One region of the Streptacidiphilus rugosus AM-16 genome, then DNA from elsewhere that is predicted to be linked to it. Evidence: riboswitches for the same ligand, from Rfam matches in the RefSeq annotation. Region 1 holds a riboswitch; each other region holds the start of a gene.

Evidence for each region. A riboswitch is a leader RNA that binds a small molecule or an ion and turns the genes downstream of it on or off. The one in region 1 is predicted to bind cyclic di-AMP.
Region 2: it holds a riboswitch for cyclic di-AMP, as region 1 does, so the genes downstream of both, BS83_RS44515 (glycoside hydrolase family 16 protein) here and BS83_RS03455 (M23 family metallopeptidase) in region 1, are expected to answer to the same signal.
Region 3: it holds a riboswitch for cyclic di-AMP, as region 1 does, so the genes downstream of both, BS83_RS27210 (C40 family peptidase) here and BS83_RS03455 (M23 family metallopeptidase) in region 1, are expected to answer to the same signal.

The regions. Positions count from the first base shown of each region.
Region 1 is NZ_JQMJ01000003.1:22,847-28,294, forward strand. It holds gene BS83_RS03440 (PrsW family intramembrane metalloprotease) at 1-162, shown strand, start outside; gene BS83_RS03445 (hypothetical protein) at 264-1,853, shown strand; gene BS83_RS03450 (hypothetical protein) at 1,873-2,175, shown strand; gene BS83_RS03455 (M23 family metallopeptidase) at 2,388-3,146, opposite strand; cyclic di-AMP (ydaO/yuaA leader) riboswitch at 3,158-3,285, opposite strand; gene BS83_RS03460 (bile acid:sodium symporter family protein) at 3,341-4,438, opposite strand; gene BS83_RS43520 (thioredoxin family protein) at 4,549-5,100, opposite strand; gene BS83_RS03470 (undecaprenyl-diphosphate phosphatase) at 5,352-5,448, opposite strand, start outside.
Region 2 is NZ_JQMJ01000004.1:5,672,699-5,678,146, forward strand. It holds gene BS83_RS34910 (MFS transporter) at 1-275, shown strand, start outside; gene BS83_RS34915 (TerC family protein) at 226-1,191, opposite strand; gene BS83_RS44515 (glycoside hydrolase family 16 protein) at 1,392-2,576, opposite strand; cyclic di-AMP (ydaO/yuaA leader) riboswitch at 2,575-2,758, opposite strand; gene BS83_RS34925 (TerD family protein) at 2,847-3,428, opposite strand; gene uvrB (excinuclease ABC subunit UvrB) at 3,545-5,448, opposite strand, start outside.
Region 3 is NZ_JQMJ01000004.1:4,007,573-4,013,020, reverse strand. It holds gene BS83_RS27230 (SRPBCC family protein) at 1-254, opposite strand, end outside; gene BS83_RS27225 (ArsR/SmtB family transcription factor) at 251-613, opposite strand; gene BS83_RS27220 (SDR family NAD(P)-dependent oxidoreductase) at 700-1,452, shown strand; gene BS83_RS27215 (methyltransferase family protein) at 1,486-2,097, opposite strand; cyclic di-AMP (ydaO/yuaA leader) riboswitch at 2,348-2,493, shown strand; gene BS83_RS27210 (C40 family peptidase) at 2,504-3,544, shown strand; gene BS83_RS27205 (glycosyltransferase family 2 protein) at 3,781-4,854, shown strand; gene BS83_RS27200 (class E sortase) at 5,027-5,448, shown strand, end outside.

The sequences.
Region 1 (5,448 bases):
CCGCAGCAGCAACAGCCGTACCAGCAGCCGTACCCGCAGGCGTATCCCCAGGTCGGACCGCCGCAGGCACAGCCGGCGCCGCAACCGCAGCCCCCCTACCAGTACCCGGCCACCCGCCCGGCCGCCGCGGACTCCGAGGAAGTGCCCCCCTCCGACCAGTGACTTCGGCCGTACCGGAACCAATGCCGGGTCCTGCCGCGTTGTCCTGAATACCCGCACACCGCCGTGCGGCGACGCCGATACAGCGTCAGGAGGCAGCGCCAGTGACCGATGGCATCTATCGGATGGCCGTGACCAGCGGGCACGGTCACCAGGAGACTGTTGCCCTCGCCGAGCAGCAGCTCAGGCAGTGGCTGAAGGCGTTGCACTACGACGAGCCCGGCACCGGCAACGGCCGTCGCCTGGTCGGGCCGCAGGCCGTGCTGGACCAGGTCGCGCGCGGCAAGGCCGTGCAGGGGCGGCTGGCGCGCTGGCGGCTGCGCGAGTTCACCGTGCAGGGCATCTGGCAGACCTCGCTGACCGTGGCCTCGGCCAGGGACGGCCGCACCTGGGTCCAGCTGGACGCCGAGCAGCTGCCGGTCCGCGGTGAGGAGCCCGCGAAGGCCCCCGTCCCCGCGCTCGCGCGCGGGCTGCTGGACGTGCTGGACGCGGTCGAGGGCGAGCAGGCGGGCGCCGCCCGGGTGCACGGCCTGCCGAGCGTCATCGAGCGCCAGGACGTCGACGAGATCCTGGACGAGCTCTGCGACCCCGACCGCAGGCTCCCCATCGTGGTGGCCAGCACGCCCCTGCACGCCGACTTCGACGACTGGCTCAACGACACCGTCGACCCGCTGCTGCGCAGCTGCAGCGGCCTGGCCGTGCTCTACGCCCTCGCGCCCGGCGCGGAGCGCACCTTCAACGCGGCCCTGGAGCACCACCGGGTCTACGGCGGCGCGGTCCGCACCTACCTCCCCGGCCTGGATCCGGCGTGGGCGCCGGAGGCGGCCAGGCACCGGGTGATGTCGCGCTCCACGATCGAGGAGAACCTGCGGCGGGCCTCGGGCCTGCTGGCCTGGCTGCCGCGTCGGCTCGCCGTGCAGACGCCGCTGCCCGACCAGCTGGTCGGGCTTCCGCTGCTGCGGCCCGAGGGCCTGCCGGAGGCGGACGCGATCCTGCCGGGCGGCCTGCTGGTCGACCACGAGGAGGAAGAGGCCCACGAGCAGCGCGCCCGCGCCGAGGAGCTGCAGGAGGTCCGGCGCTGGCTCCGCGCGGCGGAGGAGCGCGAGTCGCAGCTGGCGGCGGAGTACGACGAGCAGTACAGCGAGCTGCGCGCGGCCCGCACGGAGCTGCGCTCGCTCGCGGGCCGGCCGGCCCGTCCCCAGGACGCCGAGCCGGGCACGTTCGCGGAGCTGCTGGACCGGCTGGGCGAGTTCCCGCTGCTGGAGTTCACCGGGGACGCGCGGCTGACCAAGGAGCTGGACGAGCAGACCGACCACCCCACCTGGGTCCGGATGACGTGGGACGCGCTGCTCGCCCTCTCCGACTACGCGGAGGCGGCCAAGGCGGGCACGTCGGGCGGCGACTTCCGCAGTTGGTGCGAGAACACGCCCCCCGACTGCCACCCCTTCCCGCCGCGCAAGGTCATCCGCGGCGAGTCCCGCACGGTGAGCACGAACGCGAAGTGGAAGCGGGAACGGCTTCTTCCCGTCCCGACGGCGGTGGACCCTTCGGGTCGGGTCTTCATGGGCGCGCATCTGCGGATAGGCGGCGGCGGAACGGCGCCTCGACTGCACTATCACGACGACTGTTCGGGTACGGGCCGGGTCTATATCGGATATGTCGGCCTGCATCTTCACAACACGCGCACAAATTGAGTGACGGAGGTTCAGTTCCATGGCCCGGATTCCCTCTTCGGTGACAGCCGCCTCGGGTCTGGTGGGCGGCTTCGCTGTCGCACGGGCGACGAAGCGGAGGGAGCTCGGCGGGGTGGCGCTGGCCGCGGCAGGCGGCGTGGCGGCCCTGCAGTGGCGCGGCGCGGCGGGGCCCAGGACGGCGGCCGCGCTGGGCGGCCTCTACGTGGCCGCGTTCGCGGGCTCCCACCCCCTGGCGAAGAAGATCGGCGCCTGGCCCTCGGTCCTCACCGTGGCCACGGGCGTCGCCCTCGCGTCCTGGAGCCTGGCGGACCGCAAGGCGTAGCCCCTCCCGGCCAAGGGCCGTTGCACCACCAAGGGCGCGAGGAACTGCGCGCCTCCGGCACGCGGGCGGGAGACCTCAGAACAAAGGGTTGGCCGCACTACCTCAGGGGCGCGGGGAACTGCGCGGCTCTGCCGCGCGGGCGCGACACCTCACATCACAGGGTCAGTTGCACTGTCCAGGGGCGCGAGGCTCTGCTTGATCAACTGCGTGGCTCAGAGCTCGACGCCGTGGGCGGTGAGCCACTCCGTGGGGTCGACCGGGTCGCCGCCGGAGGGGCGGACCTCGAGGTGGAGGTGGGGGCCGGTGGAGTTGCCCGTGGAGCCGACGCGGCCGATCGGCTGGCCGCCGGTCACCGAGCCCGCGCCGACCGCGATGGCGGAGAGGTGGCAGTACCAGATCTCCGTGCCGTCCGGCAGCGTCTCGATGACGCGGTAGCCGTAGGAGCCCGCCCAGCCGGCCGAGGTGACGACGCCCGCGCCCACGGCGCGGACCGGCGTGCCCGCCGGGGCCGGGAAGTCCAGGCCGGTGTGCAGGTGGGACCAGTAGGAGCCGGACTGCCCGTACGCGGTCGTGCTGACGCCGGGGACCGGAAGGGTGAGGGTCTCCGTCGTACGGACCCGCTCGACCGCCGCGGCCTTCGCCGAGGCCGCCGTCGCGGCCTCCCTGCGGGCCGTGGTCTCGGCGTCGGCGCGCTGCTGCGTCGCCTGCGCGCGGATGCGGTCGGCCAGCGCCGTGCCCGCGTCGGCGGCCGGCGCCGCCGTGGCGTGCTCGTCGAGGAGGAGGGAGCCGGAAGGGCCGGTGTGCTCGGGACGGTCGGCCGCGAGGGCCGGGCCGGCGAGGCCGATCACGCTGCTCGCGCCGACAGCCATGGCCGCCAGGCCCAGCGCCGCGCCACGCTGCCGCGGCAGGGCGCTCGTCGCCTGCTGCGCCGTCGAGGGCTCGGCGACGGTCTCGACCGGGTATGACGCCATAACTGGCGTGCTCCTTTCCGTCCCTTCGCCGACCGGGTTAGCTGACGGGTTCGGAGAGGGAGGTCTCCTACGGCCGCGAGGCCGATGCACCCCAGGTACCTGGGTCCCCGGTTCCATGTGGATTAGGCGATCCGCACGACGTCGTCCGACGGTCGAACGACTGTAGCCGCGCGTACTGTTATGGAAAGTTAATACTAAAGCCGTCTGAATCCAAGTGGTTCCTTAGGGGCAGTTGGGACGGCCGTGGACCCCGCTGAACCTTCGTCACCGAACGGTGCGTTCCTGACCAGCGCACCGACCGAGGAAGCCAGCACCTTCTGCAGCAGGCTGTAGGCCAGGATCGGCAGCAGGACGGCCGGGTTCCCCGGCAGCCGCGTGGCCGCGACGACCGCTCCGGCGCTGCTGTTGTTCATCCCGGAGGCGTAGGTGAGCGCGATCGCGTCCGCGCGCGGGACGCCGAGCCTGCCGGCCAGCACCCACCCGCTGAGGAAGGAGCCGCCGCACATGGCCGCCGCCGCGACGACGACCAGGACCAGGTAGTCGGGGTCGGGTCGCTCCACCACCTGCCGCAGCGCGCCGCAGGCGTTGGTGTAGCTGAGCAGCACCACCACGGCGAGGCCGGCGGCCCTGACCAGCGGCAGCACCGGCCCGAGCCGCGCGCCCAGCAGACGCCCCGTCAGCAGGCCCGCCGCGCACGGCAGCACGACCGCCAGCACCGCGAAGGCGCTGCACGCGTGCTCGGCGACGGCGTGCAGGTCCGCCGCGTAGGGCCCGGAGGCCAGGAACCCGCCCAGATGCAGCCCGAGCGGGATGGTGAGCGGGCTCAGCAGGGTGCTGCCGACGACCAGGCCGAGGGTCAGCGTGGCATTGCCCTCGCTCCCCTGGGCGAAGACGGTGGCTCCGGCGGCGACGGGCATGGCGCCGACCAGGGCGAGGCCGACGAGCAGGCTCTGCGCCTCGTGGACGTTGTGCCAGCCGTCGGCCGCGAGGGCGCCGACGCCGAGCAGGAGCGTCGGCAGCAGGGCGTTGGAGGCGATGCCGACCAGCAGCGCCCGGGGATGCCGCAGCAGCGCGGGCAGGGCCTCGGACCTGGCGGTCAGGCCGGCGTTGAAGACCATCAGGGCGAGGAGTCCCGCCTGGAGCGGAAAGGCGGCCCCGTCGAACCGCGCGAGCGTCACCCCGCGCAGGGCCTGTCCCGGCCCGGGCCGGGCCGCGGCGAGAACGTAGGCGAGCAGCATGATCCAGAGCAGCCGCCGTTGGACGGCGGCGGCCAGGGTCCCGAGAAGCTTCATCGGACACCGCCCGTCGTGCATGCATCGTGTACGGATGGCGGCATCACATCAGGTACGAACCCGGAACACCTCACCGAAATGGGCAGATTCATGACTTCGAGTGGAATCGGTCATGATCGGGAAGCGGGGTACAGCCAGTCCACGAGTCGGTTGGTGAGGGCGTCGACGGAGAGCGAGCGGGCGTTGGCGAAGCTGCCGTCCTGCGTCGTGGCCCTGACCCGGCCGTCGGGGTCCAGCACGACCAGCGCGGGGATGCCGCTGCGCTTCAGGTCGATCCAGCGCGCGGCCAGCGCGCTGTTGCGGTCGAAGTGGCCGACGTCGACGGTGACCAGGTGGTAGTTCCTCGCCAGCACCAGCCACGCCCCTGGCGTGGCCGAACGCTGGGCGAGCACCTGGCAGTCGGCGCACCAGTCGGCGCCGAACTCGACCAGCACCGGCCGCCCGTCCTTCCGCGAGGCCGCCTGCGCGGCGGCGACCGCGGCGGGCGCGTCCGCGTGCGGGTCGTAGCCGGTGGGCACGGGCCCGGCGGAGACGCTGGGCACGGCGACGAACGGCTGCGAGTAGCGCGGCGCGAGCCCGCCGGCCCGCCCGTTCACCTGGACGCAGGCGGCGAGCGTCAGCAGCGGCAGCAGCCCCACCAGCAGGGCTCGTAGTGATCGCACGTGACCCAGTGCAACATCGCCCCGCGAGGTCGCCGGCCCCGACGCGCCGAACAGGTGGTGGCAACACCTCAGGGGCGCGAGGCTCTGCCGATCTCCGGCTCCGCCGGGTGGGCGCGACAAACCCCCAGCCTTCGGCCGGGAGGTGTCCCCTCCGACGAGCGGATGGTCCTCGACATGCCGGGCCGTCCGCGCCGGGTGGATGCTCGCGCCCGCAGTCGATCAAGCAGAGCCTCGCGCCCCTGATCGTGCGACTAGTTCATGGAGAGGTAGGCCAGGCTGCCCAGGCCCGCGACGAAGCAGTAGACGGCGAACGGCGTCAGCGTCCTGGTCTCGAAGTACTTCGTCAGG
Region 2 (5,448 bases), on a different contig from region 1:
ACACGCTGATGCGCAGCATCGGCACCTCCACCTCGGCGGCCGTGGTCGGCGTGGTGCTCGCGCACATGACCGTCAGGATGGGGCCGGTGACGCTGCCCTCCGCAGAGGGCTTCCGGGTCGGCTTCGTGATCGGCGGCGCTGTGGCCCTGCTCGCCGCGCTGCTCACGCTCGCCATTCCCGGGCGGAAGCAGGCCGCCGGCCTCGTCGGCCCCGTTCCGGGCCCGGTCACGGCGGCGGCAGACGCTCCTGCCGACGCGAAGCCCGCAGCGACGTGACGGTGGTGACCGTCAGCACCACGACGATGAAGCCCAGCGAGAAGGGAATGCCGATCTCCGGCGCCCAGTGCGCCCCGGCCTCGTGCGCGGCGTGGAGCAGCAGCTTCACGCCGATGAAGCCGAGGATCAGCGAGAGCCCGTAGGAGAGGTGGACCAGCTTCTTCAGCAGACCGCCGATGAGGAAGTAGAGCTGGCGCAGGCCCATCAGCGCGAAGGCGTTGGCGGTGAAGACGATGTACGGGTCCTGCGTCAGCCCGAAGATCGCGGGGATCGAGTCCATCGCGAAGAGCACGTCGGTGGTGCCGATCGCGAGCATCACCACGAGTATCGGGGTGATCAGGCGCCGGCCGTTCTCGACGACGACCAGCCTGGTGCCGCGATAGCCGTCGGTCGCGGGGAAGCGGCGCTCGACGGCCTTCAGCAGACGGTTCTCCTCGAACTCCTCCTCGGACTCACCGGCCCGCGCCTCCTTGATCAGCTTCCAGGCGGTCCAGATCAGGAAGGCGCCGAAGAGGAAGAAGACCCACGAGAAGGAGGCGATGACCGCCGAGCCCGCGGCGATGAAGACCGCCCGCAGCACCAGCGCTATCAGCACGCCGACCATCAGCACCCGCTGCTGGTAGGCGGCGGGGACGGCGAACTTCCCCATGATCAGTACGAAGACGAAGAGGTTGTCGACGCTGAGCGACTTCTCGGTGATGTAGCCGGCGAAGAACTCCCCGGCGGGCTCGCCGCCCGAGTGCCACCAGACGAAGCCGCCGAACAGCAGGGCCAGCACGATCCAGACCACGGTCCAGGCGCCGGCCTCGCGCAGCGTGACCTCGTGGGGCTTCCGCCCGCCGATGAAGAAGTCGGCGGCGACCAGTGCGACGAGTACGGCGATGGTGGTGACCCACAGGGTCACGGATACGTCCATGAACGACTGCTCCTCCGGCAGACGACAACTCTGCCGGAGGTCTCCTCCGCCCTGCCGCAACAGGGCCGACGCCACCGGACGGTGCCGGGCACCGCCGTGTTGACGAGGACGTCGTTCTAGGGAGTACTCCCCTCCGCTTGCCCTGCCAGGCTAACAAGACAGCAAAGGGGAGGTGAAGCGGGCGGCGGACTCCGGGCGTGTCAGTGGTAGACGCGCAGGTAGTCGGCCGAGAAGGTGATCGGCGTGCTGCCGCTCGGAGCCGCGTGGTACTGGCCGGCGGAGAGGGACAGGTTGAGGATCAGGTAGGCGGACCAGTTGGCGCCCACCCCGTGGCCGTCCGAGTAGACCTTGACGCCATTGACGTACCAGTCGACCGAGTCGGCGCCGTACTTGGTGCCGATGGTGACCCAGCCGCCCGGCTTCACCGCGCTCGCGTCGGTGTAGTAGTCGCCGCCGGAGGTGACGTGGTTGGTCAACTCCAGCAGGTTCGGGTTGTCCGGGTGGTACTCGAAGGAGTCGATCTCGCCGTTGCCGTTCTTCCAGGTCCACAACGCCGGCCAGGCGCCCGTGCCGGTCGGGAGCTTGACGCGGGCCTCGACGTAGTCGCCGGTCCTGACCTGGAAGCCCTCCTTGGAGCCCTCGGTGGTCAGCAGCCCGGTGGTCCACGCCTGCTTGCCGTTCTCCAGCGTGTGCGAACTCGGCTGGGCGGTGAAGGTGGCCACGCCGTTCGCGACGGAGACGTCGTTGGTGTCCAGCCAGTCGAGCTTGTTGTCGTCCGGGTTGTGGTTGCCGTAGCGGTAGGCCGTGGAGGTGTCGCCGACCCAGCGCTGGCCCCAGCTGATCGGGTTGCTGAACTCCTCCGACCAGATCGGGGTGGAGGAGGACGCCACCCCGGCCGGGATCGCGCTGCCGCCGCTCGGGGCGGGCGCGGGCGTCGGGGTCGGCGTGGGGGTCGGCTTCGGCGCGGGGGCCGAGGTGGAGCCGGAGCCCACGATCAGCGTCTTCGCGGTCAGGTTGTGCCAGCCGGAGGCGTCGAGGTAGGCGCCCATCATCGTGTAGTGGCCCGCGGCGAGGGTCCGGGTGCCCGCGTTGACGGTCAGGCCGGTCGGGCAGATGCGCGCGTTGCTGCGCCACTGCGGGAAGTCCAGGTGGCGGCCCGCCGCGTCGCGGACGGCCACGCCGAGGCTGCGCACGGTCACGCAGGAGGTGGCGCTGACCTTGACCGTGGCGGTCGCGCTCGTACCGCTCACCGTCGCGGTCAGGCCGGTCTCGCTGACGCGCGGGGTGGCGGCCTGCGCCTGGGGGGCGAACGCCGCGCCGAGAAGGAGCGCCGGGGTGGCTCCGAACGCGAGTATGCGGGCAGGGGTCGACAGGATGGGGTGCATGGCGCCTCTCCGACGCCTGCGAGGTGAGCTGTCGGATTCGGGCCGCGAGAGTAGCCCGGCCGCGGACGCGGCTTCACCCCAAGCCGCGCCGAAGCGAGGCGTCGTGCACCTGGTTCCCCCGCTCCGGCCCGTGCTGTTCGTTCGACCCGGCGGCGAGGGGCAGGATTCGGCGTTCCCGCGCGCAGGGGTCCGGTTGAGGAAGCGGACCCGCGCAGGTTAGGCAGATTGAATGACCACAACCAATCGTTCTGCGGACAGTTGAGGCCTATCTCACAGGCACTGCTGGATCGCCGGAAGCATGTCCTGGAAGGTCCGCCCCTGGGCCGGCACGCCGATCGCGGCCATCTGCCAGCCGCCGCCCGCGTCCCGGTAGACCTTGGCCATGACCTGGCCGGTGTGCGCGCCGCCGCCGCTGAGCGTGTAGCGGGCGAGCTCCGTGCCGGTGGACTCGTCGACCAGTCGGCAGTGGGCCAGCTCGACCTCCTGGAAGGTCTGGCCGCTGTAGGAGTTCACGGTGAAGACGATCTGGGTGATCTTCTGCGGGACCTTGCGCAGATCCACCATGATCGACTCGTCGTCCTCGCCGCCGCTGCCGCCGACCAGGTTGTCGCCGGTGTGCCGGACCGAGCCGTCGTTGCTCACCAGGTGCTGGAAGAAGACCACGTCCGCGAGCGCGTCCGCGGTGAACAGGACCGCCGAGGCGTCCAGGTCGATCTCGCGGCGACGCGTGCGGAACAGCCCCTTGCGCGGCGCGGCCTGCCAGCCGAGCCCCATCCGCACCACGGCGAGCGAGCCCCCGCCCGCCGCCTTCTCCAGGCTGACGCTCTGCCCCTTGCCCAAACTCACCGACATGCTTCGGCCCTCCCCGATCGATCCGCGACATGCGGTATCCGGTTCCTAGGCTGAACCCTACGACCCCGACACTGATCGAGCCCCGGACGCGCGGCCCGATCAGCGCTGTCGACCGGTCAGGCGATGCCCGCCTCGCGCATCTGGCGCAACTCCTTCTTGAGCTCGTTCACCTCGTCGCGCAGCCGGGCGGCGACCTCGAACTGGAGCTCGGCGGCCGCCGCGTGCATCCGGTCCGTCAACTCGCCGATGAGATCGGCCAGCTCGGCCGCGGGCAGGCTCTTGGCGTCCTGCTTGCCGGCCGCGCCCTTCGCGCCGAGCGCCGGGACCGGCGCCTTCTGCCCCTTGCCGCCCGCGCCGCCGGACTGGCGGTATCCCGTGCTGAGCAGCTCGGCGGTGTCCATGTCCTCGCGGGCCAGGGAGTCGAGGATGTCGCCGATCTTCTTGCGCAGCGGCTGCGGGTCGATGCCGTTCTCGGCGTTGTAGGCCTGCTGGATCTCCCGGCGACGGTTGGTCTCCGAGATCGCCCGGTCCATCGCCGGGGTGATCCGGTCCGCGTACATGTGGACCTGGCCGGAGACGTTGCGCGCCGCGCGGCCGATCGTCTGGATCAGCGAGGTGGGCGAGCGCAGGAAGCCCTCCTTGTCCGCGTCGAGGATCGCGACCAGGGAGACCTCGGGCAGGTCGAGGCCCTCGCGGAGCAGGTTGATGCCGACCAGCACGTCATAGTCGCCGGCCCGCAGCTGACGCAGCAGCTCGATCCGGCGCAGCGTGTCGACGTCGCTGTGCAGGTAGCGGACCCGGATGCCGAGCTCCAGCATGTAGTCCGTCAGGTCTTCGGACATCTTCTTGGTCAGCGTGGTGACCAGGACCCGCTCGTCCTTCTCGGTGCGGAGCCTGATCTCGTGGATCAGATCGTCGATCTGGCCCTCCGTCGGCTTGACGATGACCTCGGGGTCGATCAGGCCGGTCGGACGGATGATCTGCTCGACGTGGCCGTCGGAGCGGGAGAGCTCGTAGGCGCCCGGCGTGGCGGAGAGGTAGACCGTCTGACCGATGCGCTCGACGAACTCCTCCCACTTGAGCGGGCGGTTGTCCATCGCCGAGGGCAGCCGGAAGCCGTGCTCGACCAGCGCGCGCTTGCGCGAGGCGTCGCCCTCGTACATCGCGCCGATCTGCGGCACGGTGACGTGGGACTCGTCGATGACGAGGAGGAAGTCCTCGGGGAAGAAGTCGATCAGCGTGTTGGGCGCGCTGCCCGGGTCGCGGCCGTCGATGTGCCGCGAGTAGTTCTCGATGCCGGAGCAGGTGCCGATCTGACGCATCATCTCGATGTCGTACGTCGTGCGCATGCGCAGCCGCTGGGCCTCCAGCAGCTTGCCCTGCTTCTCCATGGTGGCCAGCGTCTGCTCCAGCTCGGCCTCGATGCCGGTGATGGCGCGCTCCATGCGCTCCGCGCCGGCGACGTAGTGCGAGGCGGGGAAGACGTGCAGCTGCTGGTCCTCGCTGATGACCTCGCCGGTGAGTGGGTGCAGCGTGCTCAGCGCCTCGATCTCGTCGCCGAACATCTCGATCCTGACCGCGAGCTCCTCGTAGACCGGGAAGATCTCGATCGTGTCGCCGCGGACCCTGAAGGTGCCGCGGGTGAAGGCGATGTCGTTGCGGTTGTACTGGATCTCGACGAACCGGCGCAGCAGCGCGTCGCGGTCGATCTCGTCGCCGACGCGGAGCTGGACCATGCGGTCCACGTACTCCTGCGGCGTGCCGAGGCCGTAGATGCAGGACACGGAGGCGACCACGATCACGTCGCGGCGGGTCAGCAGCGAGTTGGTGGCCGAGTGGCGCAGCCGCTCGACCTCCTCGTTGATCGAGGAGTCCTTCTCGATGTAGGTGTCCGTCTGCGCGATGTACGCCTCGGGCTGGTAGTAGTCGTAGTACGAGACGAAGTACTCGACCGCGTTGTTGGGCAGCAGCTCGCGGAACTCGTTGGCCAGCTGGGCGGCCAGCGTCTTGTTCGGCGCCA
Region 3 (5,448 bases), on a different contig from region 1:
GCCGCCCAGGTGAAGACCAGGAGGTGGGGACGGTCCACGATCAGGTACTCGCCGGTCACGGTGTCCGCGCCGGATTCGAAGATCTTGACGATCCGGTAGCGGCCGCCGACGACCGGATCGCAGGTGGCCTCGGCGACGATGCCTGGATCCGGGCAGAGCCACTGCTGCAGCCGGTCGGCGTTGGTCCACGCGTCGAAGACGTCCTCGGCGTCGGCCTTCAGGCTGCGGGTGACCCGGACGACGGCGTCCGTCATGGCGTGCTCCCCTTCGTGTCGGCGATCTCCGCGGCGTGCGCCTCCAGGTGGGCGGCCAGGGCGTCGGCGCGGCGCTCCCAGAAGCGGGTGTAGTCGCTGATCCACTGCTCGGCCTCGGCGAGCGGCTGCGGATTCGCGCTGAGGTAGTGGTCGCGGCCGCGTATCTCGCGGCGGACCAGGCCGGCCCGCTCCAGCACGATGATGTGCTTCGAGACCGCCGCCAGCGACATCGGCAGCGGCGCGGCGATCTCGGTGACGCGCGCCTCGGTGGTGCGCAGGCGTTGCAGGATGGCCCGCCGGGTCGGATCGGCGAGGGCCATGTAGGTGAGATCCAGGGGTGCCGAAGAACGCTCAACCATATTGCTGAATGTTAGCGCGGGCGGTACATTCAACCAAGAGGTTGAATATCAGGCCATCGAGAGTTCGTCACGGAGGAGGAGCGGCCATGACCGTCCCTGATCTCACCGGCGCCACCGCGATCGTCACCGGCGCGAGCCGGGGCCTCGGCGCGGAGGCCGCGGCCGTCCTGTGCGCGGCCGGCGCGCGCGTCGTCGGCGTCGCCCGCGACAAGGCGGAGCTGGACGAACGGCGCGAACGCCTCGGTGCGGGCTTCGTGCCCGTCGCCGCGGACGCGACGGATCCCGACGTCGCCGAGCGGCTGCTCGCGCAGTACCGGCCGCGGGTGCTCGTGCTGAACGCGGGCGCGGTTCCACTGGGGCGCCCGCTGCAGGAGTACGACTGGGAGAGCTTCAGTCGGCACTGGGAGGCTGACGTCCGGCACGCCTTCCACTGGACCCGGCAGGCGCTGACGCTCCCACTGGACCCGGGCAGCGTCGTGGTGGCCGTCTCCAGCGGCGCGGCGCTGAAGGGCTCGCCGGTCAGCGGGGGCTACGCGGGCGCCAAGGCGGCGGTCCGTTTCCTCACCGGGTACGCGGCCGAGGAGTCCGCCCGCAGCGGCCTGGGGATCGACTTCCGCAGCATCCTGCCGCCGATGACCCCCGGCAGCGGCGTCGGGAACGCCGGTGTGCGGGCCTACGCCGAGCGCTCGGGTGTGGCGGAGGAGGAGTTCCTGCGCCGGATGGGCCCGGTGCTCACCCCGGCCGACATCGGCGCGGCGATCGCCGCTCTGGCCACCGACCCCGCCCTGTCGCCCGGTGCGTACCAGCCGACGGCCGAGGGGCTGAAGCGGCTGGACTGAGGCCGCCGGGCGGACGAACCGGTCGGCGGCCCGTCAGTTCCGGTGTGGCAGGCGGGGTGCCAGGGCCGGGACCCGGCGGCGGTAGGCGGCGTACTGCTCGCCGAACTCCGCCGCCATCAGCCGGTCCTCGACGCGCACCCGGTGCAGCAGCCAAGGCACGCACGCGGCGGCGATCAGCAGCCAGAGACCGAGGCCCTCCGCGAGCGTGCCGCCGAGCACGAGGCCGAGGAACCCGGTGTAGATGGGGTGGCGGACGTGGGCGTAGGGCCCGCCGGTGCGCAGTTCGTGTCCCTGCCGCACCAGCGGGACGCTCGCCCACATCGTGCCGAGCACCCACCGCGCCCACAGCAGCAGCGCGGTCGACGCCACGACCACGACGACGCCGAGGACGGCGAGCGCCGGCTGCCAGTACTGCAGATGCCGCCAGAGCCGGCCCCGACCGCCGCCGCCCAGGGCGACGAGGACCGCGACGCCCGCGACCAGGCCCAGCCGCGCGGGCAGCGAGCTCCGCGCCCGCGCGGACCAGCCCCGCAGGCCCGCCGGACTCTGTGCTCCGAAGTACAGCGCGCCCGCCACCCAGCACACCGCGACCAGTCCGACGCAGCCTGACACCGCGTCACGGACCACCGTCTCCATCGCGCCCATGTCCCCAGGGTGGCGGGCCGCCACGCCGGGGGACCACCACCTCAGGGTGGAGGTGGCGGGTGGAAAGAGGAGGTCACCGCGTCCTTTTGCGCCACTTCGGACGGAAAGCAGACAGGATCTGACGCATCAGATATTGCTATGGTCACGATCGGGCAACTAGGGTCGGGCTCGAACCGTTGCGACGTCGATCGTCCGACCCTGGGCGACCGCGGCGGTACCGCCGAGTCTGACGAGGCAGCAGGGCCGGGCAACGGTCAGGCCGCCGACTCGGAGCCGGGGACCCACGTTCCTCGGGGTGAATCGGCATCAGGCGGCCGCAGGGCTGTGAGATGTCGTAGGGCGAACTTCCGGCCCGAACCCGTCAGCTCACCCGGTAGGCGGACGTAGGAAGAAGGAGTCCGCCCGCGTGGCGTCCCACCGCCGTCCCACCACCCCGAGTCGCACCCGCGCCCGGGTGTCGCTGATCACCGCCGTCGCCGCGACCGGCGTCGCACTCACCGCCCAGTCCTCGAGCGCCGCGCCCACGCCGACGACCGGCCAGCTCAAGGCGCAGCTCGACCAGCTGAACAACGAGTCCGACCACGCCGTCCAGGTCTACGACCAGGTGGAGGAGCAGGTCCAGGGCCAGCAGCAGAAGGCCGCGCTGCTCCAGGACGAGATAGCCCGCCGCCAGGCGAAGGTCAATCTGCTCATGGACGACGTGAGCCGGATCGCGCAGTCCCAGTACGCGGAGGGCGCCGTCGACCCGACGGTGCAGCTGATGCTGAGCAGCGACCCGAGTGAGTTCCTGGACAAGGCGTCCGCGATGAACCAGGTGACCAGCAGTCAGGTCGGCGAGCTCGACGCGCTGCGGTCCGAGGAGCGGACCCTCACCAAGGAGAAGTCCCAGGCGGAGGCCGCCTTGCAGGCGCTGGACGCCAGTGTCCGCCAGGCCGCCGCGGCGAAGGCCGCGGCCGACGCGAAGGTCAAGGAGACCCAGAAGCTGCTCAACTCGCTGACCGCGAAGCAGCTCTCCGCGGTGACCGGCGGCGGCAACGGGATCGTCGGCGGTCACGGCTACGGCTCGACGGCGAACCTGGGCAACTCGCAGCCGGGCGACTCGATCGAGGCCGCCGCGTTCAAGGCCGCGCAGACCCGCATAGGCGATCCCTACCTGCGAGGCGGCACGGGGCCGAGCCAGTTCGACTGCTCGGGCCTGATGCAGTGGGCCTACGCGCAGGCCGGTTACCACCTCGGCCGCACCACCTACGACCAGATCAACTACGGCACGGCGGTGAACTCCACCGCCGATCTCCAGGTGGGCGACCTGGTCTTCTTCAACGGCGCCGAGCACGTCGGGATGTACGCGGGCAACGGCATCATCCTCCACGCCCCGCACACCGGCGCCTACGTCCGCTACGAGCCCATGGCCCAGATCGGTTCGATCTACGCGATGCGGCACATCTGAGCGCTCGACGCGACAGCTGAGGCCCCTGGCCGGCGGACCGACCGCCGGCGAGGGGCCTTTCTGCGCCTCCGCCGCCGGCCCCGAGGGCGGTCGGAAATCATCACACTGATGGCCGGTAACGCCGGAGCCGGCGAGCCGTCCACATGATGCTATGAATTTCCTGACAGTTCTCCGGGGTGCCCTGGGAGGCGCCCCGGAACATGAACTCCGTTTACGGACGAAGGAACTCGGCGAACATGCTGACGCTTTCCGTGATCGTGCCTGCGCACAATGAGGAGTCAGGTCTGCCGGCCACACTGGAGGCGCTGCTGCGGCAGACCGTTCCGGCCGAGCGCATCATTGTCGTGGACGACGGATCGATTGACCGGACCGGGGAGGTCGCCGCGTCCTACGGTGTGACGGTGGTGCGGCCGCCCCACAATCTCGGCAGCAAGGCGAGGGCGCAGAACTTCGCGCTTCCCTACTGCGACACCGATCTCGTGCTCGCCGTGGACGCCGACACCGTCCTGGCCGACGACTACATCGAGCTGATCAAGCCCGCCTTCGACGACGAGCGCGTCGTCATCGCCGCAGGCTGCGTCCAGAGCCGGTTCGAGCGGACCTGGACCGAGCGCGGGCGGTCGATCGAGTACCTCTACGGCTTCCACTGGAACAGACCGATCCAGAACATGGCGAACAGCCCCACCGTGTGCTCGGGATGCTGCTCCGTCTTCCGGCGCCGGCCGCTCGTCGACTTCGGCGGCTTCCCCGAGCGGACGATCGTCGAGGACATGGACTACACCTGGTCCGCCCAGATGATGGGTCAGAAGGCGGTCTACGTCGCCAAGGCCGTCGCCTGGGCGGCGGATCCGGAGGACCTCACCTACCTGCGCAAGCAGGACTGGCGGTGGATGGCGGGCTTCGCGCAGAACGTCCGGCTGCACCTGTGGCGGATGATCCCGCGCAAGCCGGTGCTGGCGCTGTGGATCCTGCTCGCGCTCTGGGAGATCGTCACCGCGCCGCTCTGGCTCGCCGTCCCCTTCATCGCCCCGCTGATGGGCGGCTCCTGGGTGGGCACCGTCGGCTGGTGGGCCGGGCTCGAAGTCGGGCTCACGCTACCGCCGTTGCTGTATGCGGCCAAACGACGGAAGCTTCCGGTCATCCGGGTGCTGCGCAATCTTCCATGTGTGTATCTCATGAAATTCGTCAATATCTACTATGCATGGAAGGCGCTGGTGGTCGAACTCCTTCTGGTGCCGCTCAGGCTCTCGAAGGGTCTCACCGTCTACGAGAAGGGCCGACCTGACCCCTCTCCCGTACCGATTTCTTAGTGACACTTCATCAGTGTGAGGAGAACAGCAAGATGTACGGACACGAACTCCCCAAGACCGGCTTCAGTGGGCTGATCTACGCGAGCATGGCGCTCGCCCTCGGCCTGGCCGGTGTGGCGATGAAGTTCGCGGCCCACGTCCGCAACCGATAAGCCGATCGGGGCTGGATGTCTTGAAGTTTCGCAGACCCCCGGATGCCGCGCCCTCCGCACGACCGGCGACGCCGCTCGACCGAGCGCTGCGCATCGGGGGGTCTGTGCTGATCGCGGTGAGCGCCGTGCTCGCGCTCTACCTCGTCTACGAGTTCTGGTGGACCGACGTGCAGGCGAAGGCCGACCAGGGGGCCGCCCAGAGCCAGCTCGAGCAGCAGTGGTCCGCCTCCCCGGCGCCAGCTCCTGCCGTGCACCTCGCCGTCGGGCAGAAGTTCGCGCTGCTGCGCATTCCCAAGCTCGGCCTGGTCGTCCCGGTCGCCGAGGGCACCGACAAGACGCAGATCCTCGACCACGGGCTGGTCGGACATCTCGTCGGCTCCGCGCTGCCTTCCGACCCGAGCGGCAACATGGTGCTGGCAGGCCACCGCAACACGCACGGGGA